DNA from 4 places in the Solibacillus silvestris genome. Region 1 is predicted to be linked to each of the others. Evidence: riboswitches for the same ligand, from Rfam matches in the RefSeq annotation. Region 1 holds a riboswitch; each other region holds the start of a gene.
The links. A riboswitch is a leader RNA that binds a small molecule or an ion and turns the genes downstream of it on or off. The one in region 1 is predicted to bind S-adenosylmethionine.
Positions count from the first base shown of each region.

Region 1 (7,994 bases):
TTATACTGCCACGTTTATATTATTATAAGCCCGTAGCCGGTAAGCAGTTAAAATCTTAGTCATTATGATTTCCTCTTTTGCCGAGTAATTAGGCACTGCGTGTGGACGCTCTACTAATTGAAAATCGCCATATTTTAAAAACCATTCTTTGGCAGGCAATAAAATATGTGCTGTACCATGAACTTTGTATTCATCGGCAACTTCTTTTACAACATAACCCACTGTGGCAAGATCGTGAGCTTGTTCTGAGAAAGCGCTGTGCCCAAAAACATGCTGCCACACGATATTCACATCCGCCAAAATCCGCTGAATGGCACAAGCATCCACAAATTCCTTTACGTCATTTAGTTCATAAATAATATAGGCTGCCACATTTTGTGCACTGTATACGTTCCCCATGTCGAACAACTCCTTTTCTTCCCAATAATGCTGCAACATCATTTTAAACTTTTCCGATTGGTAAATTTCTTATCCCTATATTATTACTGGGTTTTAATTTTGTCAATAAAACTTATAAAAATAGTAGGAATTAATTTTCTAAAAAATTGCTTAGCTTCTCAGATGGGAAAAGCTAAGCCCTTTTTTAAAGTATTATGCGTTTGTTTCTGCGCCTACTTCAGCTGAAACTTTAGCCAATGCCTGCTCCAAATCTGCAATAATATCTTCTACAGCTTCTAAACCGATCGATAAGCGAATGAGCTCCTCCGATACGCCGGCAATTTTCAGTTCTTCCGCAGATAACTGCTGGTGTGTTGTGCTCGCAGGATGGATGATTAATGAACGGGCATCCCCTACATTTGCTACATGCGAGAACAATTCCACATTATCAATCACTTGGCGACCCGCTTCACGCCCGCCTTTAATGCCAAATGTAATAATCGAGCCGAAGCCGTTTTTCAAATACTTTTTCGCCAAATAATGTGTCGCAAAATCTTCAAAGCCATTGTAATTTACATACTCCACAAATGGGTGGTTTCTTAAATATTCGGCAACTTTTTGGGTATTTTCATTATGACGGACAATACGCAAATGAAGCGTTTCAAGTCCTTGCAGGAAATTAAATGCAGCATCAGCAGATAATGTTGGACCGAAATCACGCAGTAACTGAACACGAAGCTTTGTCGCAAATGCAGCGCCTGCTGTGTCAATTCCGTAGCGTAGTCCGTGATAAGAGGCGTCAGGCTCTGTAAAGCCGGGATGTCTCCCCTGTGTCCAATCAAATTTGCCTGCATCGACTACAATGCCGCCAATTGTCGTGCCATGACCGCCAATCCATTTTGTAGCCGAATGAATGACAACATCTGCGCCGAATTCAATCGGGTTGCCTCCATATGGGGAAGCGAATGTACTGTCGATCAATAAAGGCAGTCCATTTTCATGCGCAATATTCGCCACTGCTTCAATATCAAGCACACGCAAGCTTGGATTTCCGATAATTTCAGCAAAAATCGCCTTCGTTTTATCGGTAATTGCCGCACGGAAATTCTCCGGATTTGATTCATCCACAAATTTTACGGTAATGCCGTAGCGAGGCAATGTTGTCGCAAATAAATTATATGTTCCGCCATAAAGCGATCCTGCTGCTACAATTTCATCCCCAGCACCCGCTAAATTCAAAATGGAAAATGCCACAGCCGCCGCGCCAGATGAAAGCCCTACTGCAGCTGTTCCTCCTTCCAGCAAGGCAACACGCTCCTCAAATGCCGCGACTGTCGGGTTCATAATGCGGGAATAAATATTGCCCGTTTCCTGTAATGCGAATAGACGCTGCGCATGGGCAGTGTCGTTGAATGCATAAGCTGTCGTCCGATAAACAGGAACCGCAATCGCACCCGTTACAGGATCAGGTTTTTGTCCGCCATGCAACAATAATGTTTCTGGTTTTAAGTTTGTCATCCATATAGCCTCCTAAAATTATTCGATGGTGAAATCGGTGTATTTTGAGGAGGATTTTCTTAAATGTAAAAAAACCCTCTTCAGCTAAGAAGAGGGTTTGCAAATGAGCAAGTTTGCCTCCTCTTATCTTTCAAAATGATTGTTCATTTTGTAGGATGTAGCACCTTTGTCAGTTCATCACTCACTGGTTGCCGGGCATCTTAGGGCCTATTCCCTCCGCCGCTCTTGATAAGAGTTATGTGATTTATATTCCATCGTTGTTTCACAGTATAAAACATACTAATCCGATAAGTCAACAGAAAAAATAAATAATTTTCTGAATTCATTAAAATGCAAAAGCTTTTCTGCGGATGCAGTATTCCTTCGCTACGAATTCACTAAATATTAACATACTTCTTTTATTTGGAAATGCTATAATTTCCGTGAAGGATCCTTTAATATTTTAAAATAATTTTAATTTACTGCATCTCATTCAACAATCGGGGGAATGGTTGAGAGTGGAACTTTTATTTTGCTGACACTTTTACAAAATGGAGGCGTTATGCATGGCAACTGAAAACGCAAAAAAACTGAATTTAAAACCTGTTTGGATTGTTTTGGCATTTGCTGCACTTATTACGATCGTTCTTTTACCGAACAATGGAGATCTTCCGATTGTCGGCCAACGTGCATTGGCAATTTTGGCTTTTGCCGTAATTTTATGGGTAACTGAAGCAGTTTCCTATCCAGTTAGTTCTGCCATGATTTTGGCTTTAATCGCTGTTTTATTAGGTTTGGCTCCTAGTATGGATGATCCCGCTGTACAAATGGGCACAAACGAGGCGCTGAAATTAGCGCTTGGCGGATTCAGCAGCTCATCTGTCGCATTAGTCGGAGCGGCATTGTTTCTAGCAGCAGCAATGCAAATAACGAACCTGCATAAACGTATTGCGCTGTGGATTTTATCGTTAGTGGGAACAAAGACAAAGGCATTAGTAGTCGGTGCTATTTTAGTAGCGATTGTATTAGCGTTTGTCGTGCCGAGCGCTACTGCTCGTGCTGGGGCCGTTGTGCCGATCCTATTAGGAATTGTCGCGGCATTCGGTTTATCAAAAGAAAGTAAGCTCGCCGCCTTATTAGTCATTACAGCAACACAGGCTGTTTCGATTTGGAATGTCGGGATAAAAACGGCCGCTGCGCAAAACCTGGTAGCACTCGGCTTCATCAACTCTGAATTTGGGGTAGATATTTCTTGGGGCGAGTGGTTCATGTATGCAGCGCCATTTTCCGTCATTATGTCGTTTGTTTTATTCTTCGTCATGATTAAATTAATCAAGCCTGAAACAGACAATATTGCAGGCGGCAAAAACATCATCCGCAAGCAATTGGATGAGCTCGGTCCATTAAAGCGCAAAGAGATCACATTGATCGTCACATCCGTTTTATTGCTGTTTTTCTGGTCCACAGAAGGAAAATTCCATCCTTTTGATACGACAACGATCACAATTTTAGCGATCGCATTTTTGCTGACACCAAAAGTCGGTGTATTCAATTGGAAAGAAGCGTCCAGCCGCATCGATTGGGGTACATTAATCGTTTTCGCAGTAGGTATTTCATTAGGTACTACCCTTTTAAATACAAAAGGTGCTGCTTGGCTGTCAGATACTATTTTCGGATCACTCGGCTTGGATGCGATGCCAATTTTGGCTACAATCGCATTGGTCACAGTATTTAATATCGTCATCCACTTAGGCTTCGCTTCCGCTACAAGCTTGGCATCGGCGTTGATTCCGGTATTTATCGCACTTGCCATTAGTTTACCAATGCCCGCGGAAAATCAGGTTGGCTTCGTATTAATCCAGCAATTTGTTATTTGCTTCGGTTTCCTATTGCCGGTAAGCGCACCGCAAAATATGCTGGCTTACGGCACGGGAGCATTTACAACAAAGGATTTCCTGAAGTCCGGTATTCCATTAACGATCGTCGGCTATATTTTAATCCTTCTTCTTAGTGCAACATACTGGAAATGGATTGGACTATTATAATCGACTTCACATAAAAAATTGACTAAAATAAGCTTAAAGGGATCTTTCCTTTAAGCTTTTTGTCGCAATAACGACAGAAGAAAGAGCGCCATCATAGTATACTGTGCGCCTTTCTACCATTACATAAAAGGGAGATGTTCACATGAATACAAGAGAATTATTACGCAGTCATTCATCTGTACGTAAATATACAGGAGAGGAAATACCAAAAGAAACGGTTATTGATTTGATCGAAACTGCGCAAATGGCGGCAAGCTCTCATTTTGTCCAAGCATATAGCGTTATTTGGGTAACCGATGAAGAAAAGAAAGCAAAACTTGGCGAGCTGTCAAAAAATGAATTCCAATTCCGGACTGCCGGTGCATCCTTTCTATTTTGTGTGGATTTCAAACGACTGCAAGAAGCGGGGAAAAAGCATAATATCGACATCGTAGCAGACTCGGCGGAAAACGTTCTTGTAGGGGTTGCAGATGTAGCGTTATTCGCTCAAAACTTTGTTGTCGCTGCAGAAGCAATGGGCTATGGCATTTGCTATATCGGAGGCGCCCGTACAAATCCTGCGGAAATTAGCGAGCTTTTTAATTTGCCTGAATATGTTTTTCCATTGTTCGCAATGACAATCGGTACACCGACTAAGCGCAATGAGACAAAACCCCGTTTGCCTGTTGCTGCTATTTTGCACGAGAATAGCTATGACACAGAAAAATATGACGCTCTTCTGGATAAATATGATGCAACGATGGAGGCTTATTATGCAAGCCGTTCTTCCAATCAGAAAATGGCTACATGGACAAAGCAGATGGCAGATTACTTAATCGAACAGAAACGTCCATTCATAAAAGACTTTTTAGCTTCCAAAGGCTACACATGGAAATAGTTTTGTATTACTGAAATGAAGGGATATCCGTGAAACTTTTTCGTGATATCCCCCTCTTGAATCAAAGTTGATGGATTTTGGAAATGGCCACGTGAAAACATCCTTTATTTTCGGAAAACGCCAGTTGTATGAGGAAAACGGGATTTTTCCTTTAAAACAGTTCTTTTAGTTTTCCCTGGACACTTATTAGATTCTGTTTTTATTAAAAAAACTTAAAGTATACGAGGGGAGGTTTTTAAATGGCTCCTAATTTTGTAGCAAAATCATTGGAACGTCAGCATTTAAAATCCATGCGCAAACATTCCTTGCAAATAATCGATATTAACACTGTGCTAAAGGATCTCCACCATCGAATTGCATCATGCATCGATGCAGGGAAATACGAAGCTGCAACGACATATGTCAATCAATATATATCACATACACATATTTGGCATATAAAGTTTGTATGTAATTTGGAAGAGCCTGAAGTCGCATTGATGCAAATTTTCCATCTGCAATATATTTTCCGTCAAGAGCCTGCGGATAAATTCATAAAAGAACGTGAAATATTGGAAGAGCAGTACGGGAAATTCCGGGCGATTACGCTTTATTCGAATAAGCATATGGAAGTACGCCGACAAAAGATGGCTCAATTTATTAAAGAATATAAAAAATAAAAATCGATTATTTTGCCTTTCCGCAAAATAATCGATTTTTGGTTATCCCGTAACGGGCTTCTTTATTTTACCCCTACAATTTGCAATGCTTTTACAGGCTGGAAATCCTCGCCTGTTTTTGCATACGTAATTACCACTTTATCGCCTTCTTGCAAGTATATTGCAAATGGCGCCACCTCTGAGCTTACGATAAAGCTTTCACCTGTTGCCGTCAAGAATGAAACAATAGTGAAATCCCCTACACGTTCTTTATAAACACGGACAACCTCTCCTGTGGCCTGTGCCTCTTCTGCGTTTGAAGTGCCATCTACCGTACTTCCTCCGCGGCTAAGCGCTGTTTTATAAAGTTTTAATGCTTCATTCGGTGTTGTTCCAAATGCTGAAATTTCAGGATTTGCTGCTGATACAATAAAATAGTTTTGTAAAAAGCCGTTCGCGTCCAATACTGCCGATAACCAGCTTGCCTCACCGTAAAAATTGTAAAGAACCGGCATTTCACCTTTCCATTCTTTTTCGATGAACTTTTTCTCGATAATATCAAGAGCCCCTTGCGAGTCCATATAAGACTCTTCTAAATTCCCTGTGTAATACGTCGCTTCCCCTGTACGTGCATGTGTCAATGCATAGCCAAGCATCGAGTCGACGCCCTCTTTCGGGCTTGTGAAATCAGTGAAGTAATACATTTCCCCATCTTCCATAAAGATCGGGCTTACATTTGCTTCCGTGCCTTCATCACTCGGCAATTTAACATCCTTTTTGCCGACAAGACTATTCCAAAAACCGTGGACATAGTTTCCGTAGTAACTGTTTTGCAAGCTCACTGTCTCTGGTGACACAGCCCCATCAATGAATTCCGGAACATCCGCAGTCGCAATTTTTTCGGTTTTGCCTGTTTTCGCGTCGACAAGTACAATACCCTTCACGTCAAAGCCATTACGTGCCGAAATAAACTCTCCGTATGATCGAATATAATAAGGCTTGCCATCCTCATCAATTTCCAATTGCGGATCACCGTAGAAAATTAATGATGGATTTTGCAGGCGAATATGGCGCTCCAAGTTTTTATTTAAATAAGCTGATGGCACATAGCTCATTTCAGCCTTCACGAATTTCGGGTTGTCGCTGGAATCTGTCGCACTCATCGTGAAATAGCCCGGCGTTGTTTTCCCGTTGAACCATTTGAAGAATCCCGAAAATTCCACTGGCGCAATATATACATACGCACCATTTACTTTTTGGATTTGCAAATTTCCTAACTCATAGTAACTCGTGTTCGGCACTTGGCCAAATGCTTTTTTCATTTTATTTTTCACGAATTGCGGCGGTACACTTGCCGGCGTTTTCGTCTCATCAAATGGCGAAATTTCTGTCTCTTCTTTCATTTGCGATGACTCATATTTTTCATTCGCATTCAAAAACGGTGCACTTACTAAATAGCCGATTCCAATAATGCCGATAAGAACGATGGCCGATTTGATTTTTTGCTCGGCGCCGACCGCCAATATTGCCCCTACAATCGCCACAACCGGCAAAACATACAAAAAAATTGTCCAGCTTAAATCAATTTTAGATATATAAACCGTTAAAAATACCGAAATAAAACTTACAACAAATGTCGCAGCCGCTAATACGGAAAATGCTTTTGACGAAAGCTCTTTATGGCGAACCTTTTTTGTCAACGGTACTAAAAGCAATGTTACAAAAAGCGAACCAATTGCTGTTATTAGCAATAATTGACCCATAACAATCATCCTCTCTTTGTACTATTTACGAATAACGGAAAAAAAAGATTCATAAACAATTAGAAAAACGCATTTCAAGGCAAAAAAGAGCGGAATATCGTTTTTCCAATGGTAGATTTCTTTGTAATTCTCTATTTTCGCTACACTTAAAAACTATTTTTAGGAGGTAAATGAATGGCGCGTAAAGTACTGATTTTATTATTTTTGGGGCTCGGAATATATTATGTGTTCTTTTTTCACACAATCGATAGTTCGCTCAAAATGGTTTTCAAGCTATTGCCGATGGTTTTATTGATCACGCTGGCATTTTTGACGAAAATTCCTGTTAAATCAACCTACTATTGGCTCATCTCAATCGGTTTAATCTTCTGTGCAATTGGCGATTATACATTGCAATGGTTCATCATCGGGCTGTGCTTTTTCCTGACAGGCCATATTTTTTATATTTTTGCTTTCCGTTCAGCAAACACCGCGAAAACGCCGATTTATGCAAAAGTCATTTTATTGCTATATGGAGCGATCATGATGTTTTGGATTGCCGGCAGTCTCGTGCAAAAGGGCGATATTGTATTGGCCATTGCTGTTGCGGCTTATATTGTAGTCATATTAATGATGGGGTGGACTTCGTTTCGGACGGGAAGCTCTTTTGCCATTATCGGGGCCATGCTGTTTATCGCGTCTGATTCAATATTGGCGATCAACCGTTTTATGCTGGATGTCGCCTATTCACATGAGCTCATCATGTTCACATATTACGCAGCGCAATTTTTCTTAATGCTTAGTATTGCCCAATACT
Region 1 is NZ_JBQCJW010000004.1:163,847-171,840, forward strand. Features, by position in the region: gene ACTHOQ_RS04225 (hypothetical protein) at 1-399, opposite strand; gene ACTHOQ_RS04230 (O-acetylhomoserine aminocarboxypropyltransferase/cysteine synthase family protein) at 592-1,896, opposite strand; SAM riboswitch class I at 2,017-2,131, opposite strand; gene ACTHOQ_RS04235 (DASS family sodium-coupled anion symporter) at 2,442-3,920, shown strand; gene nfsA (oxygen-insensitive NADPH nitroreductase) at 4,063-4,797, shown strand; gene ACTHOQ_RS04245 (hypothetical protein) at 5,037-5,456, shown strand; gene ACTHOQ_RS04250 (hypothetical protein) at 5,519-7,198, opposite strand; gene ACTHOQ_RS04255 (lysoplasmalogenase) at 7,373-7,994, shown strand, end outside.

Region 2 (7,994 bases), on a different contig from region 1:
TGTAATTACACCGGAGGATTTCACGGATGAGCAAAAAATGATTGCTCAAACGACTCAGGAATATGTAACAAATGAAGTATTGCCGGTAGTTGAAAACTTGGAGCATCATGAGTTTGATCATTCTGTACGTCTATTGAAAACGGCTGGTGAATTAGGCTTGCTGGCGGCTGATGTACCGGAAGAATACGAAGGCTTGGGCTTAGATAAAATTTCTTCGGCATTGATCGCTGAAAAAATGTCACCGGCTGGCGGCTTTTCAATCACGCATGGTGCACATGTAGGAATCGGCTCATTGCCAATCGTGCTATTCGGTAACCATGAGCAAAAAACGAAGTACTTACCGAAGCTGGCTTCAGGTGCATTAATCGCAGCATATGCATTAACAGAGCCAGGTTCAGGTTCGGATGCATTAGGTGCTAAAACGACAGCTAAGTTAAATGAAGCAGGCACACACTACGTATTAAACGGCGAAAAACAATGGATTACAAATGCAGGCTTTGCTGATGTATTCGTTGTATACGCAAAAATCGATGGCGATAAATTTACTGCATTCATCGTTGAGCGTTCATTCCCGGGTGTTTCTGTAGGTCCGGAAGAGAAGAAAATGGGTATTAAATCATCTTCAACTCGTACATTGATTTTAGAAGATGCAGAAGTGCCTGTAGAAAACCTGTTAGGTGAAGTAGGCCGCGGTCATATTATTGCATTCAACATTTTAAATATCGGACGTTATAAATTAGGAGTAGGTACTGTAGGTGCATCAAAACGTGCATTTGAATTGGCAGTTGCCTATACGAACCAACGTCAGCAATTCAAAACGAAATTATCGGATTTCAACCTTACAAAAGAAAAGATCGCATCAATGGCTTCTCACATTTATGCATCTGAATCTTTAAACTATCGTACAGTTGGTTACTTCGAAGATCGTTTAAGCCAGTTATCGGACGAAGAGCAAAAAGACGGCAAATCAATCGCGGCAGCAATCGCTGAGTATGCAATTGAATGCTCGATCGCAAAAGTATTCGGTTCTGAAACACTGGATTTCGTAGCGGATGAAGCAGTTCAGTTACACGGCGGCTACGGCTTCATGGCGGAGTACGAAGTGGAACGCATTTACCGCGATTCTCGTATTAACCGTATTTTCGAAGGTACAAACGAGATTAACCGTATGATCGTACCGGGCACATTCATGAAAAAAGCATTAAAAGGTGAATTACCGCTATTACAAGTAGCACAAGAGCTGCAAAACGAACTATTAATGCTTATGCCTGAAGAAATCGGCAGCGGTGCTTTAGAGCAAGAGAAATATTTAGTGAAAAACGCGAAGAAGATTGCAGTCCTTGCAGCAGGTGCAGCAGCACAACGCTACGGCGCAAAACTGGATGCGGAGCAAGAGCTGTTAGTGAACATCGCGAACATTGCGAACCAATTATACGCAATGGAATCTGCAGTAATCCGTACACAAAAAGCAATCGAGCGTGACGGAGAAGAAAAAGCAGCACAAAAAATTCTTTACACACAAATTTTCTGCCAGGAAGCATTCGCGGAAATCGAAAAAGAAGCAAAAGAAACATTAATCGCTTCAGTTGAAGGCGATGATGCACGTATGATTTTATCGGCCTTACGTAAATTAACGCGCAACAACCCTTACAACCTGATTCCGAAAAAACGTGAAGCAGCAGCGAAACTAATTGATGCTGAGAAATATGTAGTTTAATAATCGAATGAAATCGGGTGCAGGACGTGGCACCCGGTTTTTTCTATTGGATTTTCTAATAAAACGTAAAATGTTCTAATATAATTTCAAATGATCTAATATATCTCGGAAGTTCTAATATAAGCTGTCTTTTTTCTAATATGCCCCTGGGGTTTTCTAGTAAGTAAGTACATTCTTCTAAAATACGTCCATCAAGTTCTAATATACTCATACATCTTCTAATAAAAACCAAGTCCGATAAAACTCCAATAATACAAACGCATTTTTGATTTGTCGTATTATATCCGTTACAATAAAAGAAAAATCCATGGTAAAGAGGAGCACTTTTATGACAGTAAAATTCATCCAATATCCAAAATGCACAACTTGCAAAAAAGCGCAAAAATGGCTAGAAGAAAATGATGTGCAGTATGAAAATATTCATATCGTTGAGCAAACACCATCCAAAGAACAATTAAAAGCCTATTATGAAGCAAGCGGAATGCCTTTAAAGAAGTTTTTTAACACATCCGGCATGAAATACCGCGAATTAGGATTAAAAGATAAATTGGAGACAATGTCCGAGGATGAGCAATTGGAGCTCCTAGCATCGGATGGCATGTTAATTAAGCGTCCGCTCGTAACAGATGGCAAAAAATTAACATTAGGATTTAAGGAGTCTGACTTCTTAGAAACTTGGAAATAAACAGTGAATCGCATTGTGTTTCCGAACGGAATATGGCAAAATGAACTTGAATGTACTACATATTACTTGGAGGTTTTCAGATGAGCACACCAAAAGAATTGCGTTATTCAAAAGAGCACGAGTGGGTAAAAATTGAAGACGGCAAAGCGACAATCGGTATTACAGACTTCGCACAATCTGAATTAGGGGATATCGTTTTCGTGGAGCTACCGGAAGTTGGCGACGAAATTTCAAAAGATCAGCCATTCGGTAGTGTGGAATCTGTTAAAACAGTTTCTGAACTTTATGCGCCGCTATCAGGCAAAGTTGTCGCAATTAACGAAGAGTTATTGGACAATCCGGAATTCGTGAATGAATCACCATATGGCACAGCTTGGATGATCACTGTTGAATTAACGGAAGAAGCGGAAGTTGAAGAATTAATGGATGCGGACGCATACGCTGCATTAATCGAACAATAATAAGAAAAGGCAGGGTTAAAAGAAGCAAACTTTTAACACCGCCTTTTTTTGGTAATGGGAGAGTATAAGTTTTTCAAGGGAATCCACATAAGGATAGACATCTCTTTGCGCAAAATAAGTTTTTCTTATGAATAATAAAGTATCCTGCAAGATGCGACATCAATGCGCGCTATTTTGGCATAGAATGTGTTTAATAATTGATGCTATATATAATCGTGATTGTTGAAGGGAGCATGTATGTATGGGAAAATGCATTGTTGTGGAAGGTCGTGCCGATAAAATGAGGTTAGTTCCGATATTGGCTGAAGAAGTGGACATTATTTGCACGAATGGAACAATCAGCGAGGTCGATCTAATTGATTTATTGGAAGACTATGAGCAACATGAAATAGTGACGATGTTTGATGCAGACAAAAATGGTGAAAAGCTAAGAAAAATAATGAAGCGGGCATACCCTGAAGCAAAACAGCTTATCATACCTCATAAATATGTAGAAGTGGAAAAAACACCGGCTGCAATTTTACGGAATTTATTAATACAATCGAAATTTTTAGTTAAAGAAGGATGACAGCACGATGGAACAATGGACAAGACAACAATGGGAACAAAATATGCAGCAATATGGCCAAACCGCATTTTTTGTATATACACCGATGTGCGGCACTTGCGAAGTAGCGGAAAAAATGCTGACAGTGATTGAGAAAATATTACCAGACCTCCCTCTTGGAATGGCAAATATCAATTATTTAGAGGACTTGGCCCACGATTTGAAAATAGAAAGTGTACCTTGTTTAATCGTTTCAGACGACGGAAAAGTGATAAATAAGGTTTACGCATTTAAATCCGTACCATTTTTGTATGAAATATTAAAAAAGTGATTGACGTCTTCTATTTAGCATGTTAAAGTAACATTCATAATAAAAAACTTAATAACGTTGCTCTTATAAAGAGAGGTGGAGGGAAGTGCCCTATGAAGCCCGGCAACCAGCAATTATGCAAAGGTGCCAATTCACACAAAGTTTAAACTTTGAAAGATGAGAGAACGGTTTACCGTATAAATTTATGTGAAACCTTTCTGCTTATCGTGGTAGAAAGGTTTTTTGCTGTTTTGAAATATAAGAAAGCAAAACCTGTTGAAGTTTGCGGGTAGGTTATTTTAAGTAAAAGGAGTACAACCGATGATTGATATACAAAAAATAACGAAAGTATACAAGACGAAAAGCGGCGATCTCACTGCGGTGGACAATGTAAGCTTATCGATCGATAAAGGCGAAATATATGGCATTATCGGCTATAGCGGAGCCGGCAAAAGCACAATGATCCGCTTATTGAACGGATTGGAAAAACCGACGACCGGGGCAGTTACCGTAAACGGGCAAGACATTTCAAAAGCTTCCGGGGCGAAACTGCGGGAAGCGCGCCAAAAAATAAGCATGATTTTCCAGCACTTCAATTTACTTTGGTCGCGTACGGTGGAGGAAAACATTGCTTTTCCACTTGAAATTGCCGGCGTGCCAAAAAATGTACGGGCAAAGCGTGTGGAAGAGCTTATCGAACTGGTTGGTTTAAAAGGCCGTGGTAAAGCTTATCCTTCCCAATTGTCAGGTGGCCAAAAGCAGCGTGTCGGGATTGCCCGTGCACTTGCAAACAATCCTGAAGTGCTGCTATGTGATGAAGCAACATCAGCACTTGACCCTGAAACGACGGATGCGATTTTGGAGCTGCTTCTTAATATAAATAAAAAAATCGGATTAACAATTGTACTCATTACACACGAAATGCATGTCATCCGCAAAATCTGCAACAGAGTGGCTGTGATGGAAGCAGGGAAAGTAGTGGAGCAGGGCGATGTATTGCAAGTGTTCCAAAACCCGCAAGCACCGATTACAAAAAACTTTGTATCACAAGCATCAGGCGAAACACAGGAAATGCAAGCATCACTTGAACAAATTTTAGCGAACTATCCGGCGGGCAAAATTGCCAAACTGACATTTGCGGGTGCCAAGACGGAACAGCCTGTCATCTCCCAAATGATCAAGCAGTATAACATTGTTGTGAATATTGTCCACGGAAAAATATCAAATACAACAGGCGGCTCGTTTGGGACGCTCTTCATCCATATTGAAGGCGCACAAGCAGAAGTCGCGGATGCACTGAACTTTTTAGCTAAGCAAGAAATTCAAACGGAGGTGATTGAGCGTGTTTAATCAATTATTTCCTAATGTCGATTGGGGCAACATGCTTGACGCGACATACGAAACATTTTATATGACAGCTGTTGCGACAATTATAACATTCATACTCGGAATCATTATCGGGATCGTATTGTTTTTAACAAGCGATAACCAGCTTTGGGCAAATAAAATCGTCCATTTCCTGACAGGCTCGCTCGTGAATATTTTCCGCTCGATTCCATTCATTGTATTAATTATTTTATTGATTCCATTTACGAAGTTTTTGCTTGGGACAATCCGTGGCGCAAATGCTGCATTGCCGGCGCTCATAATCGGGGCAGCTCCATTTTATGCGCGCATGGTATTGATCGCGCTTCGTGAGATTGATAAAGGTGTAATCGAGGCGGCGCGTTCAATGGGAGCGAAAACATCGACAATCATCTGGAAGGTTTTAATCCCGGAAAGCTTGCCTGCATTGGTTTCTGGTATAACGGTAACTGCGGTAGCTTTAGTTGGCTATACAGCGATGGCCGGCATTATCGGTGCGGGCGGTCTAGGGAACCTGGCTTTCCTGGATGGTTTCCAGCGTAACCGGACAGACGTTACGCTTATGGCGACAATATTGATTTTAGTAGTCGTATTCATCATTCAATACATCGGTGATTTCATTACATCGAAAGTAGATAAACGATAGTTAATGGCTTAAAGGCCGTAATTATACAAGTCAGAATTTTACTGAAGCAATGGATAAACGCAAGCTTGAAAGGGCGGGCGTTTTTATATAAAATTTACAGAATATAAAAATTGTTCAGTTTATGATGGCGGAAAACAACTAAGGAATAGGGGTAAAAGAAATGAGAAAATTATTATCTAGCGTTATTTTAGGAGCTTCAGTATTAGCTTTGGCGGCATGCGGCGGCGAGGATGACAAATTGACGGTAGGCGCTTCGAACACGCCACACGCTGTTATTCTGAAAAAAGTGAAACCGATCCTGGAGGAGCAAGGCATTGAGCTGGAAATCGAACCATACACAGATTACGTGTTGCCGAATCAGGATTTGGACAATGGCGATTTAGATGCAAACTACTTCCAGCACATCCCGTATTTTGAAGCGCAAAAAGCAGACTTTGGCTATGACTTTGCAAATGCGGGCGGTATTCATATCGAGCCAATCGGTGTCTACTCTAAAAAATATAATTCTTTGGACGAGCTTCCTGAAGGTGCGACTATTTTACTTTCAAACTCTGTAGCTGACCATGGACGTATGCTTTCATTATTGGAAGCACAAGGATTAATCAAATTAGCTGACGGTATCGATAAAACAACAGCGGAAACGAAAGATATTGTAGAAAATCCGAAAAACTTCGTATTCGATGCAAACACGGCAGCGGAACTTTTAGTGCAAATGTATGAAAATGAAGAAGGCGATGCAGTATTGATCAACTCGAACTTCGCAATTGATAATGGCATTAACCCATTGGAAGATTCAATCGCAATCGAATCAAGTGAATCTCCATATGTAAACATTATTGCAGTTAAATCAGGTGATGAAGATTCAAAGGAAATTAAAGCATTAGTTGAAGCATTGCGCTCGAAGGAAATTCAGGATTTCATTTTAGAGGAATGGGGCGGGTCTGTAGTACCTGTTTCTGGCGAATAAAAATATAGAACCGGGCGAAAGTGCTGCACTTTCGCCCGGTCCTTTTTTAATCATTGAAATCTCGTTAATCGGGAATAAAACTTCGAGACAAAATCTACAAATACTTGTTCGGACGGGGCGAGTTCCCTTGTTGATGATGCGATGATGCCGACTGTGCGCCTTAACGATGGGCTTGCGATCGGCATTTTGACTGTCATGCGCGGTGTTGAGTCATATAGCGAGCTTTCTGGTAAAAGCGTCACCCCGATGCCGGCTGCTACAAGTCCTTTTAATGCATCCATATCTTCCCCCTCGGACGTAATCTTCGGCATAAATCCTACTGACCGGCATGCATCGACTGCCACCTTATTCAAAATATAGCCTTCCGGAAAAAGGACGAAATGGTCATTGCGTAAATCAACTAAATTAATCGATTCCCTTTTCGCCAACTGATGAACCGCGGGCAATAAAGCATGAATGCTTTCACTGAACAGCACGGTCGTATTAATGGCTTCGTCTTTTGGCGGCAAAGGGCCAAGCAATGCTAAGTTCAGCTCGCGGTTTTTAACAGCATCGATTAAATATTTGTACGAACCTTGGCGCAAATGAAAAGAAACGTCCGGATACTCCTTTTTGAATGCAGAAATGACCGTTGGCAATACATAGCTAGCCAAACTAGTCGGGAAGCCCACTTTAATCGTTCCTTTTGCGGGGTCTAAATATTCTTCCACTTGCTTTGCGGCAAAATCAATTGCCTTCAGTGCGGCAATGCTATGCTCCAAAAAAATCTTTCCGATTGGGGTCAGTTTGACATTACGCCCGACACGCTCAAATAGCGCTGTACCAAGTTCTTCTTCCAAGTTGGCTATTTGCCTGCTAATTGCAGATTGCGCAACATGCAAATGCACTGCTGCCTCAGAAATATGTTCCCGTTCCGCTACTTCGACAAAATAGCGTAACTGCCTTAATTCCATAAACTTCACCCCATTCATCTAAAAAGTAGATTGTTTTTTTACTTAACAATATATCGTTTATATTATTTTGAAAACTTTGAAATGTAAATACTTCCTGAAAAACCGGGAAAGAACAATGCTTCAATTGGTCTAAACTTCTATCGGCTATGTCCTTTAATATTTACAGGTGAAAGAGGCGATTCCCTCATCCAAATAAGTGAAATTGATTCTCAATTAAAGGATTGCTATTGAAAATATGAAAAGCTAAATTATTACTATTTAAATAGTAGAAATAAACTGCAGTAAAGCGTTTTCCAGGAATGATAGATTTTTTTTAATTAAAATCATTCTAAACTATTTGCAA
Region 2 is NZ_JBQCJW010000007.1:125,585-133,578, forward strand. Features, by position in the region: gene ACTHOQ_RS06720 (acyl-CoA dehydrogenase FadE) at 1-1,717, shown strand, start outside; gene ACTHOQ_RS06725 (arsenate reductase family protein) at 2,046-2,402, shown strand; gene gcvH (glycine cleavage system protein GcvH) at 2,483-2,863, shown strand; gene ACTHOQ_RS06735 (toprim domain-containing protein) at 3,105-3,431, shown strand; gene ACTHOQ_RS06740 (thioredoxin family protein) at 3,439-3,741, shown strand; SAM riboswitch class I at 3,802-3,904, shown strand; gene ACTHOQ_RS06745 (methionine ABC transporter ATP-binding protein) at 4,042-5,070, shown strand; gene ACTHOQ_RS06750 (methionine ABC transporter permease) at 5,063-5,731, shown strand; gene ACTHOQ_RS06755 (MetQ/NlpA family ABC transporter substrate-binding protein) at 5,892-6,698, shown strand; gene gltC (glutamate biosynthesis transcriptional regulator GltC) at 6,749-7,651, opposite strand.
Region 2: it holds a riboswitch for S-adenosylmethionine, as region 1 does, so the genes downstream of both, ACTHOQ_RS06745 (methionine ABC transporter ATP-binding protein) here and ACTHOQ_RS04230 (O-acetylhomoserine aminocarboxypropyltransferase/cysteine synthase family protein) in region 1, are expected to answer to the same signal.

Region 3 (7,994 bases), on a different contig from region 1:
GAACCGTGTGTACAATCGTGGAAAATAATGAATGCACGAATAACAAATCCTGAAGCAAGTACACTACATAGCGCTGTATACCATGGCGAGTATTGCAGCAATATATAGCCTGCTCCCCAAATTAATAATAGCGGCAACAATGTATTCAGTAATTGTTGAACACTAAGTCGTGTTTCCGATTTTGCAAACGGTGCAACGTCTTTTCGCAGTTGCTTCGTTTTTTCTGCATGTGTGTTTGCCATGTGTCAATCCCTCTTTCCTATAAAAATTATTAACTATATCGTATAAAAACAGGGATAATGACAACAGGCGCAAACATCATTTTTTTTTTATGACAAGTGTCATATGACCAGGTAATAATTTGACAATTTATTAATTTTCTTGCGGGCTTTCAGGTCCATCAAGATCAAGCTGGTAAAATACTAAATCCAGCCAGTGTCCAAACTTGTAGCCTGCATTGCGGATTGTCCCGCTATAATTAAAGCCTAGCTTTTCATGAATTTTAATGCTCGCCATATTTTCTTTGTCTATGCAACCAACCATTGTTTTCACATCGCTTGCTTTCGCTTCCTCAATGAGCGCATTCATCAACTTGCTCGCAATCCCTTTTTTATAGTGATCTTTATGAACATATACTGAATGCTCCACCGTATACCGATATGCCGGATATGCACGAAAACTGCCGTATGTCGCATAGCCCGCTACTTCCCCCTTGATATCAAATACAAACAGCGGCTCGCCTTTTTCCTGTTTTTGTTCAAACCATTCCATACGCTCTTCCAATGATTGCTCATTGTACATATAAATTGCCGTTGAGTGTAATATATTATCGTTGAAAATTTCCAAAATCATTGGAATATCTTGTTTTTTTGCTTGTCGAATCATCTTTGCCCTCCTGAAGACCGCAAAAGCCGCTCTACCCGTATTTTGGTAAAACGGCTGTTCACAATTACTTTTGCTTTAGTATTATTGCACCTTGGTTTTAAGATATGCTAGCTTAAAAATCGGCACTAATATGTTTATACATTGAAGTAGCGTGCGTCTGGATGCGCAAATACAATAGCAGATACACTTGCTTCAGGCTCCATCATAAAACCTTCTGTTAACTGGACACCTATTTGTTCCGGCTTCAGCAGATGGAAAAGCTTTTCTTGATCTTCCAAATTCGGGCATGCCGGGTAGCCAAAGCTAAAACGCTGCCCTTGATATTTTGCGGCAAACCGGTCACGCATCGTAAAGTCCGTCGCATCGGGGAATCCCCACTGATCACGGATTTCTTGGTGAATACGCTCGGCAAAACCTTCTGCCAGCTCAAGGGCAGTCGCTTGCAATGCGTGGCTTTCCAGAAACTTCCCTTGTTCTTTCAGCTCGCCCGCTTTTTTGCTTACACCTTTTCCTGCCGTTACGACCATTAAGGCGATATAATCCATTTCCCCGCTTCCGACCGGTTTCAAATAATCTGATAAACATAGGAATGGAGCAACTTGCTGACGCGGGAATGTAAAGCGTTGTATTTCCGTTTTCGCATCTTCCGGACTATATACGACTACATCATCCCCATCTGATTGCGCAGGGAAAAATTGATACATACCGGATGCCGACAATACATCGCTATTTAAATAGCCTTTCACTAAATCATTCAACAAAGTCGCACGTTCATCTTGAGCTGCAAGCAATTGATCCAAATTCCCCTTTAATCCTAAATGATGTCCGATTAATGTGCGCATATTCACATATGGCTGCAAATGGGCGACCGAATAATCTCGTTTAATATGTGGCACTAAATCCTTCGGCATAAATACTTGTGCATCATTCACTGTACGAACCGGCTTTTCGGCTACTGCTACTGCTGGGCGGGATGCTCGCTTTGCATCAGATTCCAGACGTTTTTCCCGCGAATCGCGCAACTCCTCCAATAGGGCATCACGTTCATTCGGATTCATTAATCGATTCGCCTGTTCCAAGCCTTGCATCGCATCTTTGGAATAAATGACGGGTCCTTCATATTGATCGGCAATTTTCGTTTCTGTAAAGCGTCGCGATAACGCCGCGCCACCAACTAAAATGGGGACATCAATGCCTGCTTCCTTGAAATCCTGTGCCGTAATGACCATCTGCTGTGCTGACTTTACGAGCAGACCCGATAAACCTATGAAATCCGGCTTTTCTTTGCGTATTGTTTCAATCAGCTGGGCCGGTGTTACTTTAATACCTAAATCTACAACACGATAGCCGTTATTACTTAAAATAATATCGACCAGATTTTTTCCGATGTCATGCACGTCGCCTTTTACAGTCGCCAGCACCATCGTCCCTTTGCTTGCACTCGTATCGCCCTTTTCCATAAACTGCTCTAAATGGGCAACGGCAGCCTTCATCACTCCAGCGCTTTGCAATACTTCGGCAACGATTAGCTGGTTATCGTTAAAGAGACGACCGACTTCCGCCATCCCTGCCATTAAAGGACCGTTAATAATGTCAAGCGGCGAATCAAATGTTTGCAGTGCATCATCCAAATCTTTAATTAACCCTTCCTTCGTGCCTTCCAATATGTAATATGCAAGACGCGCTTCAACTGTCGCGGGCAATTCCTTTACAATTGCTTCTTTCTTTTTATCACGGTAAAAATCGGTAAATACAGCCAATGTTTCATCATTCGTATTAAATATGAGATCATTCGCCAGTTTGATTTCCTCTTCCGGAATTGATGCATAGCGCTCCAGTTTTTCTGTATTGACGATCGCATAATCCAATCCGGCCTGTGTACAGTGATATAAATACACAGCATTCAGTACTTCACGGCCAACCGGCGGCAAACCGAATGAAACATTGCTTACACCGAGCACTGTTAAACAGCCCGGCAAGTTTTCTTTAATGAGGCGGATTCCTTCAATCGTTTCCTCGGCTGCTCCGATATATTGTTCATCTCCTGTGCCTACAGGGAACATTAACGGATCAAAAATAATATCCTCTGGCGACATGCCCCATTTTTCCGTCAATAACTTATAGGAACGCTTTGCAACTTCCAGCTTTTTCTCGCGTGTGACAGCCATCCCCGTTTCATCAATCGTACCGACAACAAGTGCAGCACCGTATTTCTTCACAAGCGGCATAACCGCATCAAAGCGCTCTTCTCCATCTTCCAAGTTGATCGAGTTAATAATCGCCTTTCCTTGCGAAAACTTAAGCGCCGCTTCCATTACTTTTTCATCGGTTGAATCGATTACAAGCGGCACTTTCACTTTTTTCACAACTTCCTTCATGAAGCTTTTCATATCTTCAGCTTCATCACGGTCAGGGTTTGCTAAACAAATATCGATAACATGTGCACCGTTTTTCACTTGCGCGCGCGCTATTTCAGCCGCTTCCTCAAACTTTCCGTCTATAATCAAATTTTTAAATTTTCTAGAGCCGATTACGTTCGTGCGCTCCCCGATGAATAGCGGGCGCATTGACTCATCGTATTGGAGCGGCTCAATACCCGAAACGACATGGCCATGAGTAACTTCTTTTGGCTTGCGGGGCGCATAGCCATCCACAGCCTCGCGGATCGCCTGAATATGTGCAGGTGTCGTGCCACAACAGCCACCAACGATATTTAACCAGCCTTTTTCTGCAAACCCTTGCAATTTTTTCGATAAAGAATCGGGTGTCTCGTGATAGCATCCTTCCTCATCTGGAAGACCCGCATTTGGATAACAGCTAATATAGCCATTCGAAAGCTCTGACAAAGAACGAATATGATCCGTCATAAATTCCGGGCCTGTCGCACAGTTCAGCCCTACAGATAATGGCTTAATATGCTCAATAGAAATGTAGAACGCCTCTATCGACTGTCCTGCCAATGTTGTTCCCATCGGCTCGATCGTTCCTGAGATCATCACCGGAATCTCTTTGCCAAGTTCCTCGAAAGCACGGTTAATCGCTATCGTTCCTGCCTTTACATTAAGCATATCCTGTGACGTTTCAAGCAATAGCAGATCGGAACCTGCCTCAATTAGCGCTTTAGCCTGTATATAAAAGTTCTCCTCAAGCTCCTCGAATGTAATCCCGCCTGTAACGGATAATGTTTTTGTCGTAGGCCCGATTGCGCCTGCAACAAAGCGCGGCCAGTCTGGAGTTGAAAATTCGCGTGTAGCCTCCAATGCAATTTCTACAGCTTTCGTATTAATCTCGATCGCTTTATCCCCTAAATCATACTCATTTAATACGAGTGGCGTCCCACCAAAAGTATTCGTGCAAATAATATCTGCCCCTGCCTCTAAATAGGCGCGGTGTATTTTCCCTAATACATCCGGTCTTGTCAGCACTAAGTTTTCATTACAGCCGTCCAACTCTTCGCCGCCGAAATCTTCGTATGTTAAGTTTTCAGCTTGAAGCATCGTCCCCATGGCGCCATCGATGATACATATTCTTTTTTGCAATTGCTCATGAATCGGGTGGTTATACATTTGACTGAACTCCTTTATTTTCCACATCATATTGTTTTACATATTCCATTAATTCAAGCGTCATATCATAGCGTAAAAACGGAGTAATTAAATAAATTCCATTAAAATATTGGCACGCCGTATCGAGCAGCTCTTTTGCAATGGCAATTCCTTCTGCCGTTGCCGCTTCTTTATCTTCGCCGCATGCTGCCATTCGCGCCAACACCTCGTCCGACAGTTTAATGCCTGGTACTTCGTGGTGCAGAAATTCCGCGCTGCGCGATGATGTAAGCGGCATAATCCCAATATAGATCGGTGTGTCCAAATGCTTTGTCGCATTATAAATTTCTATAATTTTTTCTTTTGTGTAAACCGGCTGTGAAATGAAATAATCTGCACCATGCTCGATTTTTTTCTCTAAACGGGCGACTGCTCGATCCAGCACACGCACATTCGGGTTAAATGCGGCAGCCACTGAGAAGTTCGCCTGTTTGCGCAATGACTTCCCTGTGAAAGATCCCCCTTTATTCAATTGCTTAATAAGTGAAATAAGCTCCATCGATGAAACATCATACACACTAGTCGCCCCAGGGAAATCACCCACTTTTGTCGGATCCCCTGTCACAACCAGAATATCATGCAGTTCCAGTGCATCAAGCCCCATTAAATGCGATTGAAGCCCAATTAAATTCCGGTCACGGCACGTTAAATGCGGCAACGAACGAATCCCGTGCTCCTTTAAAATAGCAGCCATCGCAATATTGCTTATACGCGGCGAAGCAAGTGAGTTGTCAGCCATCATAATGACATCGGCTCCCGCTTTTGCCAGTTGTTTTGCCCCTTCAACAAATCCATCAATTTCTAAATGACGCGGTGTATCAAGTTCCACAATGACAGAGCGCTCACGTTTTGCTTTTTCGTGGAGCGGTTCTTGCTTACGTGGCTCCGGAACACGGACAAATTGTGTATGCCCGTGTTTCTCTTCCTTTGTTTCAATTGGCTTTACTTTCGCCAAACGCTGCTTTACCGCTGCAATATGCTTAGGTGTCGTTCCACAGCAACCACCAATTAAGCGGACACCTTGATTGACAAGTTCAACGGCTGCACGTGCAAAATAATCCGTTTCCGATTCATATACTACCCGGCCGTCTTCTATATCTAAAAGCGAAGCATTGGGGTATGCCGATAAAAAGGCCTTTTTCGGCAGATTCACCCCTTCAAATGCCTGAATTGTATGATATGGTCCCAATCGGCAATTGCTCCCGACAATATCTGCGCCTAATCTTTCAAGATCATGAAGCGCTTCATTGAATGTCATTAAATTTTGGAGCACGCCCGGCTCCTGCATCGTCACTTGTGCAATAATCGGCAAATCCGTCATCGCACGCAATAGATAGACACAATGCGAAAGCTCTTCAAAATCATAATACGTCTCCAATAAAAATCCGTCTGGTTCACCGGCAAGCAACACCTCTGCCTGCTCTTGAAATGCGGCTAATATTTCGTCCAATGTCGCATCGCTTTTGCGGATGCCGCGAATACCGCCAACCGTCGCCAAAACATATTGCCCTCCTGGAGCAGCCGCACGTTTTGCGATCTTCAATGCGGCCTCATTGAATTCCTTTACACGGTTTTCATAGCCATAGCGCGCAAGCTTGATCGCATTTGCACCATATGTATTTGTCTGGATAATATCTGCACCAGCAGCAATATATTCACCATGGATTTTTCCGATAATTTCCGGGCGTGCAATATTCATCTCCTCATGACAATAATCCAGCCCGTATGAATAAAGTAATGTTCCGATGGCGCCGTCTGCCGTTAAAACACGCGTTTTTAAATCTTCTCGTAATCCCATTGCTTTCACTCCATTATTTACAGTATTTTCAGTCAACTAACAATACGAAAAAGCCCTCTTTCAAATAATAAAAGAAGGCTTAACAATTCAACATTTGCGTTCCTTCTCATCTTCTGGCATTCGCCACTGGATTTAGCACCTGACTTTTCGTTGGTTGCTGAAGTTTCATCGGGCCAGTCCCTCAACTTCTCTCGATAAGAATATTTTATGATTTTTAAAATAAAGCAATTATGCCTCAACATAATCGCAGCTGAATACGGAACATATAAAAGAACCGAATTAGGTTAAATGCATCATATCGTTATCTGAATGTTACGTCAATACCCTTTAACCGAATAAAGTATTTCTTTACATAATTCGCTCAATAATCTGTTCCGCCGTTTTTTTTCCGTTTTGAATGCATGCGCCAATCCCTACACCAAAATAAGAGCACCCTGCTAATAAGAGGTTCGGATAGTGTGTTTGCAACTGTCGAACGACATTCGATAATGCTTCGTTGTGCGCTAAATCATAGCGCGGCATTTGGTCAAGCCATTTCGTCACATTTACGACTGCCGGCTCGGCTTCAATGCCTAAACTTAAACGAATATCTTCCAATGCGACTTTTGTCAATGCTTCATCGGACATCGCCGCAAGCTCTTCGTAGCGCGGATTAATATTTTTATAAAATAAACGGACGAGTAAGTTTCCTTCCGCTGACGTATGCTTCCATTTACGGCTCGTCCATGTCGAAGCATTGCAAACTAAATCGCTATTATGCGAGACGATAAATCCTGTGCCATCTGCCGGCAATACACTATCCGGCACATCAAATCCGACATACATGGTTAAAGCTGATGCCGTTGTGAATTTTTCGAGCTGTTCATCGAGCGATTCGTCCTGCAGCACATTTCGCACCGTATCGTTCGGAACAGCCAGCACAACTATATCCGCCAAAATCGTTTCTTCCTCCAATATGACCTCATACTGCTCGCCGACTTTACGCACTTGCTTTGTCGCCGTCTTTTTAATGAATTCGACTTCCGGCAGCTGCTCTTCCAAGCGATCAATCAATGTGGATAAACCATTCCGGAATGAGATGAATTTCTTGTTCGCCGCTTTTTCGAATTGCTCGCGATTTGCCTCAAAGCCTTTTATAATCGAGCCGTAATTGTTTTTGTAATCCACTAAATAAGGCAAGGTTGATGCTAAGCTTAATTGATACAAATCCCCTGAGTAAACACCCGCCAACACCGGGGCGATTTGCTTGCGCACAATTTCCTCACCTAAAAAGTATTCTAAAAACATGCCGATTGAACTTTCTTTCGTAAAGGATGTATTCGGAATTTCCGAATCCTGAAGCGCTCTTTCCTTTCCTTCTTCCGATAGCAGTGTGCTCGACATAAGTGATTCTATGCTCATCGGAATACCGAATGTAGACCCTGCCGGAATTGCATGCAGCTCATTATTTGTATGAATATAGGATATTCCTGTTTCGTTATATACGAGCTGTGACTCAAAATTCAGTTCCTTTACAAGCTCCAGCACCCCCGGATGACGCGCTACTATCGAATCCGCGCCCGTTTCCATAATAAAGCTTCCTTCACGCGCCGAATGTATTTTGCCGCCCAAATATTGGTTTTTTTCGATTAATACTAGCCGTGCTTCGATATTTTTTTCATGCATTTGATTTTTTAAATAATGCATTGTGCAAAGTCCGGTAATGC
Region 3 is NZ_JBQCJW010000020.1:21,807-29,800, reverse strand. Features, by position in the region: gene desA (Delta(5) desaturase DesA) at 1-242, opposite strand, end outside; gene ACTHOQ_RS12690 (GNAT family N-acetyltransferase) at 373-885, opposite strand; gene metH (methionine synthase) at 1,020-4,451, opposite strand; gene ACTHOQ_RS12680 (bifunctional homocysteine S-methyltransferase/methylenetetrahydrofolate reductase) at 4,444-6,288, opposite strand; SAM riboswitch class I at 6,392-6,489, opposite strand; gene hemG (protoporphyrinogen oxidase) at 6,637-7,994, opposite strand, start outside.
Region 3: it holds a riboswitch for S-adenosylmethionine, as region 1 does, so the genes downstream of both, ACTHOQ_RS12680 (bifunctional homocysteine S-methyltransferase/methylenetetrahydrofolate reductase) here and ACTHOQ_RS04230 (O-acetylhomoserine aminocarboxypropyltransferase/cysteine synthase family protein) in region 1, are expected to answer to the same signal.

Region 4 (7,994 bases), on a different contig from region 1:
TGCTTTGTGGATTGGCAAAATTTTTTATAAAACAGATATTCGAAAGCATGGCAGCGGGAATTTGGGAACAACGAATACGTTTCGCGTTTTAGGGAAGAAACCTGGGATTGCCGTACTGTTGATTGATATTTTTAAAGGAACAGCCGCAGTATTATTGCCGCTGCTAGCTATTTTCAGCGATAGTACGGTCCATCCGCTTATCCTCGGCATTATCGCCGTAGCGGGGCATATATTCCCGGTTTTTGCGAAGTTCCGCGGCGGCAAAGCTGTAGCGACAAGCGCCGGCGTTATTTTAGGCTATAATTTACCGCTGTTTTTAGTGTTGCTCGCTGTTTTCCTAATTTCGCTTAAAACGACGAAAATGGTGAGCTTGACATCGATGATTGCTGCAACAGCCGCATTAATCTATGTGACGGTATATTGGATTGTGACAGGTGAATATGCGCTCTTTATTTTAATTGCGTTTTTGGCAGGATTTATTTTTTACCGTCACCGCGAAAATATTAAACGTATAAAAAATGGGACTGAGCCAAAAATTAAAGGTTTTTAAACTGTGCGCTGAAAGTATATGCTTTCAGCGCATTTTTTGTTGTATTTAAATTTTGAACGCGGTTTTTGTAAGTTTCTTTCTTTTGCTGCATAATGACAATAGAGGTGAATTGTATGGAAATTAAACTATCAGAAAAAGCGATCAATTGGTTTAAAGGAGAAATGGAAGTCGAAAATGGCGATTATATTCGCTTCTACGCAAGATATGGGGGCTCCTCTCCTTTTCATGAAGGTTTTTCGTTAGGGATGACACGTGAACAGCCGCATGAAATCGGCATTGAAGCCGTTATAGAAGATGTTCATTTTTTTATAGAGAAATCAGATGAATGGTTTTTTAATGACCATGATTTAATCGTTGACGTCGACCAGTCGAATGATGAACTAAGCTATTCATACGAAAAATAGTTTAAATTTTTCTAATATATTGTAAATCCGTTTTTCATCTACCGAATCGTTATAATGTGGAAGGATATAATATAGATGATAAGATGAGGGATTACAATTGAAAGTGAAACAAGGATTTTATTGGCGCTGCTTATTTTTTCTCGCAGGCATTATTGTTTTGTCATTAGGGATCGCCTTAACGATTAAAGGACAAATGCTCGGTGTCGGATCATGGGACGTGCTCCATATCGGGCTTCAAAAAAATCTCGGGTTAACTGTAGGGACTTGGTCGATTATTTTAGGGCTGCTCATTTTAGCGATCGATTCATTGTTTACGAAAAGATTGCCGAAAGCCGGGACATATTTAGACATGTTTTTAACTGGTATTTTTATCGATATTTTTTTATTTGTTTTACCGGATGCACAAAGCTTGCTTGAACAATGTATTGCATTCGGGCTGGGGATTATTTTATTAGGCTTCGGCTGTGGCATGTATATGGTCGCTAATCTTGGGGTCGGACCACGCGATACTCTAATGCTTTTACTAGTGCATCGGCTTGGCTGGAGCGTGAACCGTGCCCGTACTACGATGGAAGTAGGCGTTGCAGTTGTAGGCTTTATATTAGGCGGTCCGGTTGGGATAGGAACTGTATTTATGGCATTTGGGTTAGGCCCGGTTGTCCAATGGGCTTTAAAATTAAATGAAAAACTATTTTACCGCGCAACCGGTGTGGAAAGCGCTGTAATTTAAAGTTAGAGGAAAGCAGGAGGATCAGTTTGCTTTCCTCCTTTTTAAAAAATAATTATTACAAAATTCAAAAAATACTTTCGAAAACTATAAAAAAGTCGCATAGTAATAGATGGAGGTGTTTTTTTATGATACATATAGAAAATATCCATTTATATCGCAATGATAAGGTCATTTTAAACAATTTAAGCTGGCATGTACAAAAAGGAGAGCACTGGGCGATTTTAGGCTTGAACGGTTCTGGTAAAACGACGCTGTTAAAAGTCATTAACGGCTATATTTGGCCAAATGGCGGAAAAGTGCAAGTATTAGACGAAACATACGGTCAAACGTATATCCCGAAGCTTCGCACCCGTATCGGCTGGGTAAGCAATGCGATGATCGATAATTTTAATTGGCAGGATAACGCGATTGAAATTGTGTTAAGCGGCCAATTTGGAGCACTTCGGCTGTTTGAAGAAGTGTCAGACGAAGACATCGAAAAAGCGGTGTCTATCATGAAGCATTTTAACTGCGACCATCTAGCAAACAAATCATTTGAGCATTTGTCCCAAGGCGAGCGTCAACGCGTGCAGATTGCCCGTGCGTTAATGGCTGAGCCAGAGATTTTAATATTGGATGAACCATGTGGTGGGCTTGACTTGATTGAACGTGAAAATTTATTGCAAACAATCGGGAAAATCGCAAGCGGCGAAAATTGCCCTACGCTGATTTATGTTACGCATCATGTAGAGGAAATTTTGCCATGTTTTAACCATGTACTATTAATGAAGGATGGAAAAGACATCGCTGCTAATACACGGGACATTATTTTAAATGAGCAGCTGTTAAGCGAATTTTTCGGACGTGCCGTCAGCTTGCAAATGGAACGCGGACGCGCATGGGTTGCGGTAAAGTAAAGAGTGGCAGGAAAAAATAACGGGTTCGGTTGATGGGGAGAAAATGCAAAAACGCACCTCAATTAGCAACTGAATTAGCGTATGATTAGCATCCAAATTAACAGTAGAAAAAAGCAAAAAAATGCCCAGGTTATTATGCCTGTGCATTTTTCTTGTCCTATCCTTTATTCTGCAAACGCGCCTGTTTGCTGTATTATAAACCAGTTGCAAAATTTGCACCGAACCATAGGAAAAAGACCACTATGCTCACGTTAATTATAGTTAAAACACTTGCTATTATAGGTATGATTTTCCCTTCCAATTTTGAGGAAAAAGCCATAATACCTGTTGCCACAGAAACGAACAAGCACAATATTATTAAAAAAATCCAAGTCCCTGTTAACTTTTCATCTGTTGCGGTACTAATCAGGTCTAATAAAAGCATAAACACTCCACTTAAAACACTTGTTGCTAAGAAGACATAGCTCTTCCAAGTGTATAGTTTATTCGATTCCAAAATAAGCACCCCCTAAAAAATTGTCATTTTTAGTGAAAAGGACCCTACACAATTATCCTAAATATGATATTCGATATTTTCATCAACAAAATACCATTCATATGGTGTTTCTTGGTATACATAGTAATTTAGCCAATTGTAAAACAGCAAATGGGAATGGGCGCGCCAAATATTCTTCGGTGCTTGTTGCGGGTCGTTATTTGGAAAATAATTAATGGGAATTTCCGTATTATCAGGATCTTTTTCGATATCGCGGAAATACTCATCCGAAAGTGTTGTTGCATCGTACTCCAAATGACCTGTAATCATAATATGCTTATTGTTCTTCGACTGGACGATAAATACCCCCGCATCATCTGAATAGCTGAGCAGGCGCAAATCAGGATGTGCACGGACTTCATCAATGGAAACCGATGTATGGCGCGAATGTGGAGCAACATACTCATCACTGAATCCCCGCACTAAATCAACTGTTAAATCCGTAATGACGTGCGAATAAACACCTGAGCATTTTTTAGGCAGCTCGAACTTTCCGATACCGAAATGATGGTATAGTGCAGCCTGTGCGCCCCAGCATATATACATAATGGATGTCACATTTTTATCGGCCCAGTCCATTACAGAGGTAATTTCCTTCCAATAGCCGACATCTTCAAATTCCATTTTCTCTACTGGTGCGCCCGTAATAATCAATCCATCATAACGGCGATGCTTTATTTCATCAAAAGTTTTATAAAATGTATTCAAATGGGATTTTGAGACGTTTTTCGATTCGTATGTAGCCGTATTTAAAAAAGTGACATCTACTTGCAATGGTGTATTCCCGAGCAAGCGCAATAATTGAAGCTCGGTTTTCTCCTTTTCCGGCATTAAATTGAACACTAAAATATTTAATGGTCGGATTTGCTGTGTCTTCGCACGGTCTTCCTCCATTACGAAAATCTTCTCTTTTCTTAGCAGCTCGCCAGCTGGCAAATGTTTCGGAATATTAATTGGCATTGCATGTTCCCCCTCTTCATTCTTTTAAAAATAATCAATTACGCCCCGATGCAATAGTATATAGGATTTTCCAAGTATGCTCATTGGAAAATCTGTGATATTTGACGGAAGCTCGGGCCAATACGATGTTGGCCACCCAGTCGTAACGACAGGGATATGATGCGCTTACACTGCTCTCCTCTGAAACAGCGGGCGTTTAAGACACCTGCTGAATAAAGATAAAAAAAGCCCCTCATTCCAGCAAAACAGAAATGAGAGGCTTTTATACCCGTTCTTATCTGCCAAGGATTATACCTTGCTGGAATTAGCACCTTTCTAGTCATACTAGAGGTTGCTGAAGCATCAACGGGCCAAGTCCCTCCGCTTCTCTTGATAAGACTATTAAATTGTCATTAGTGTAACATGCACAAAAGATTTTTGCAATAATTCTAAAAATATAAATTTAGTCTGCTTGTAATTGCGCTTTTTCATAATTGAATAAAATCGTTTCCAGCTTTTCATCCCATTCGCCTGTTAATGTATTGTATACACGCGTAAAATGGCGTTTTTCCTTTTGATCAAAAAGCAAAAAGCAAAATACTGGTATATCATTAATTTGAATGGATTCAGTTGATGCGATACTCGTTATAAATTGCGGTGTTTCATCTTCGGCTATTGGCTGCTCCGTTAATTGCCGCTGTATGAATTCAATGAGCATCGTTTCTTCAACCGCTTCGATTTCTTCTGTTTCAATCGTCGGAAAAGGTTCCGGAAATTCCTCCAAATCAGCAAATTCCTCAAGATTGCCTTCTAAAAGCTGCTCATGAACGGGGCTGTATTGCACGAAATGGCTCGTTTGCTCAAGCTCTTCCTCAAAAATGCCTGATTCAAGCTGTGTGATGCCTTTAGCAGTAAGTACGTATGCTTCCTCTTTTGCAATCATGCCTAGTCTTGACATTTTATTCGTCAAATCTTGAATAAATAACGGCTCGACCAATAAAATTTCCGCTAAAAGCTCGACATTTTTCAATTGCGCCTTTTGAAAGGATATGAGCATCATCTTCATTAAAATGTCCATCGCATTCCGCATGACGGGGTGATAGCGCACTTCAAGCGTATGGATCGGAATCGCGTACTGCATTTGTTTTTGAATTTCGATATTCGGATTTTGAATGATTTCTTTTTGCAATTGCTCTGCTATGTTTTGTAAATCCATTACATCCCCCTTTTCCTACATTGCAAAATAGCCGTCTTGGTCTTTAACTGTATTTAATACATGTGTATACATGTCACGTGTTTTCGCTTGCTTCGGACGTTTTGTGAACATATCCGTGCTTCCGATCATAATAAGGAGCTCCCGTGCGCGTGATAATGCAACATTAAGTCGACGGTAATCCTTCGCGAACCCGATTTCCCCGCGCTCATTATCATGATTGCGCACCATGCTGACAATGATGACGTCCATTTCCATCCCTTGGAACTTATCGACCGAGCCTGTGCGGATGTGTAAATGCGGTACGTTAATGTCCTGCTCAATGAGTCGGTTTATGCGCTTCACTTGCTCCGCATAGAACGAAATAACGCCGACTGATTTTTGCGCATCTTGCGGGATCAGCCCTGCCGCTTTCGCTTTTTCAGTCGCTTCATTTATTTCAAGCAGCTGCTGTTTGATTTGTTCAAGCTCTGTTAAGTTGAACAAGCTTGAGCCTTCCTTCATCCGCTCTTCGAAATACGGTTTTTCATTCGGAATATCAAGCCATAGCAAATGATTGTCCCGCGTAATTTTCGAAGTTTGCAAATAATGATCCCTTAACGCATCTGAATCTTCCAAACCGCATTGCAGGCTTTCGGATTCATTTTCGTAAAACGGTGTGATTGTTGACATAATATTTTTATGCATACGGTATTGTAATGCAAGCATTGTTTTATTTTGCGTCGGCAAGTTATTGTATAGACGCTCAAATAGCGATTCCTCAAGCAATTTTTCAAGTTCCCTTTTTTCTTCAAACGTTGTGCTTTCTTTTACGACTTGCTCCAATGTTTCTTCAAATGTGGCATCACCTACAAGCGGTGGCAGCTGGTGATGGTCCCCAACTAAAATGATTTTCGCTCCCTTCAGCATCGGCAGCAGTAGCTCGGGTGGTGTCGCCTTTGATACTTCATCAATAATCACAACATCAAACGTTGGATAATTGTCCATGAATTCTTTATTTGCCGATGCGACACAAGTCGTTCCAATAACATTCGCATGCTTCACATACAGTTTGCGTATTTCATCCAAATCATGCTCATTTGCATTTTCCAATAAACTATGCCATTCATTTTGAAGTTCGGCTGTCACCGGCAGTAAATCGATTTTCACCTGCAATGTCGCAATATTTGCTGTGAAGCGCTCGATTTGTCCGTTTACTTGAACAATTGCCTGCTCAGGATTCAGCTTTGTCAATTGTTCAAGCTCCGAGCGATGCTTTTCGAGCTGTACACCTTCATTATTAATTTCTTTGAAACGTGCTGTCATTTGTTCTACAGTAGTCTTGCCTATGGCGATTTGTTCGTTTAAAACTGCGAGCTCATCTGCTTTTTGGCGATGCTGCTGTTCCAGCTTTCCGCGATTTTGGCGCTCTGTTTCGATTTTCATTTGCTCAAGTTCATTCGCTGCAAGCAGTTCCTCAAGCTCATCAGTTGTATGTGCAACCGTAATCGACATGTCCATATTGCCTTTTACAGAGTTCATTTGGATTTCAATTGTTGCCGCCTCATCCTGTAATTTTTGCAGCAACTGTGCTTTCACATCATTTTGTTCCTTAAATTGAAGAATGATTTCCTCTTTTAGCTTTTCGAAAATAAGTACCGTTTCACGAATGGCATCCAAATATTTGTTGTTCAATTGCTCAATATATTGCATTCGCAAATGAATGCCTAGAATCGAGCGTGTTCCATTTTGCATGTTTATTTTTTTTTCCCGGAATGCATGGCTTAGCTTCGTTAAAAACTCCTGCACCTCTTCAAGCGAATAATGATGATTCATCTGAAGCTCGTCCGGCGTTACATGAATGCCAAGCGCTGTTTCGCTGTATGCCAATGCTTTTTCCAAACGCTCCTTCACATCTTTGATCGGTTTAAATTGCTCCATCTGAGGCTGAATACGTTCCAATGCAGTGAGTAAACGATCCATTGCATAATTGCGTCGAATATTATATTCGTTCATGAATGCTTCAATTTCGTATACTTTTTTCAATGATGCGATTTTATCGATCAACTGCTCATACTGCGACATTTCATTAGCACGCCCGATTTTTGACTGGATTGCTTCAAAACGCTGCTGCAAACGTTCCAGCTGGGCTTTATGGCTGCTTTGCGAAATTTGAAGTTCAAAGTTTGCCGTCGCTTCCTTCAACTGTTGCTGGCGTTCTGTCAGTTGCTCGACAGTGGAGCCGTCCATTAATTGCCTTTCAAAGCTGGCAGCCGTTTCCGCAACGGTGTTTTCGGTCGCTTGCAGTTTTTCGAGTTTTCGTTCATTATCTTCAAGCTCTTTTTTGCATTCGGTTAGCTCTTTTTTCAGTGAATGAATCTTTTCTGCCAAAACATGCAATTCCGCTTTTGCTGCTTCTTTTTGCTCGATTTGTTTTTCTAGTTCAATTCGCTGCTGTTCAAGTGCTTTAATTTCGGTTTGTGCATGTTCAATTTCTGTATTTAAAAGTTGTTCTTTTTTTGCATGCAGTGAAATTTCATGGCCGATCGCTTCAAAAGTTTGCTCTTGCCAGTATGTTGCGACATTTTCTTCGATGAACTTTTTCCCTTCTTCTTCAATGCTTTCCGTTCGGCCATAGCGCAAAATACGGATATCTTTATTCGATAACAGGCGGCTCAGCGCATTGTCCACTGCCAAGTTCGATTGGGAAGCAACTAATGTTTTTAAGCCTGCTTTTGCGTTTTGATA
Region 4 is NZ_JBQCJW010000047.1:880-8,873, reverse strand. Features, by position in the region: gene plsY (glycerol-3-phosphate 1-O-acyltransferase PlsY) at 1-550, shown strand, start outside; gene ACTHOQ_RS17765 (HesB/YadR/YfhF family protein) at 664-954, shown strand; gene ACTHOQ_RS17760 (YczE/YyaS/YitT family protein) at 1,058-1,684, shown strand; gene ACTHOQ_RS17755 (ABC transporter ATP-binding protein) at 1,810-2,580, shown strand; gene ACTHOQ_RS17750 (hypothetical protein) at 2,774-3,076, opposite strand; gene metA (homoserine O-acetyltransferase MetA) at 3,134-4,075, opposite strand; SAM riboswitch class I at 4,347-4,454, opposite strand; gene ACTHOQ_RS17740 (nucleoside-diphosphate sugar epimerase) at 4,518-5,270, opposite strand; gene ACTHOQ_RS17735 (DEAD/DEAH box helicase) at 5,286-7,994, opposite strand, start outside.
Region 4: it holds a riboswitch for S-adenosylmethionine, as region 1 does, so the genes downstream of both, metA (homoserine O-acetyltransferase MetA) here and ACTHOQ_RS04230 (O-acetylhomoserine aminocarboxypropyltransferase/cysteine synthase family protein) in region 1, are expected to answer to the same signal.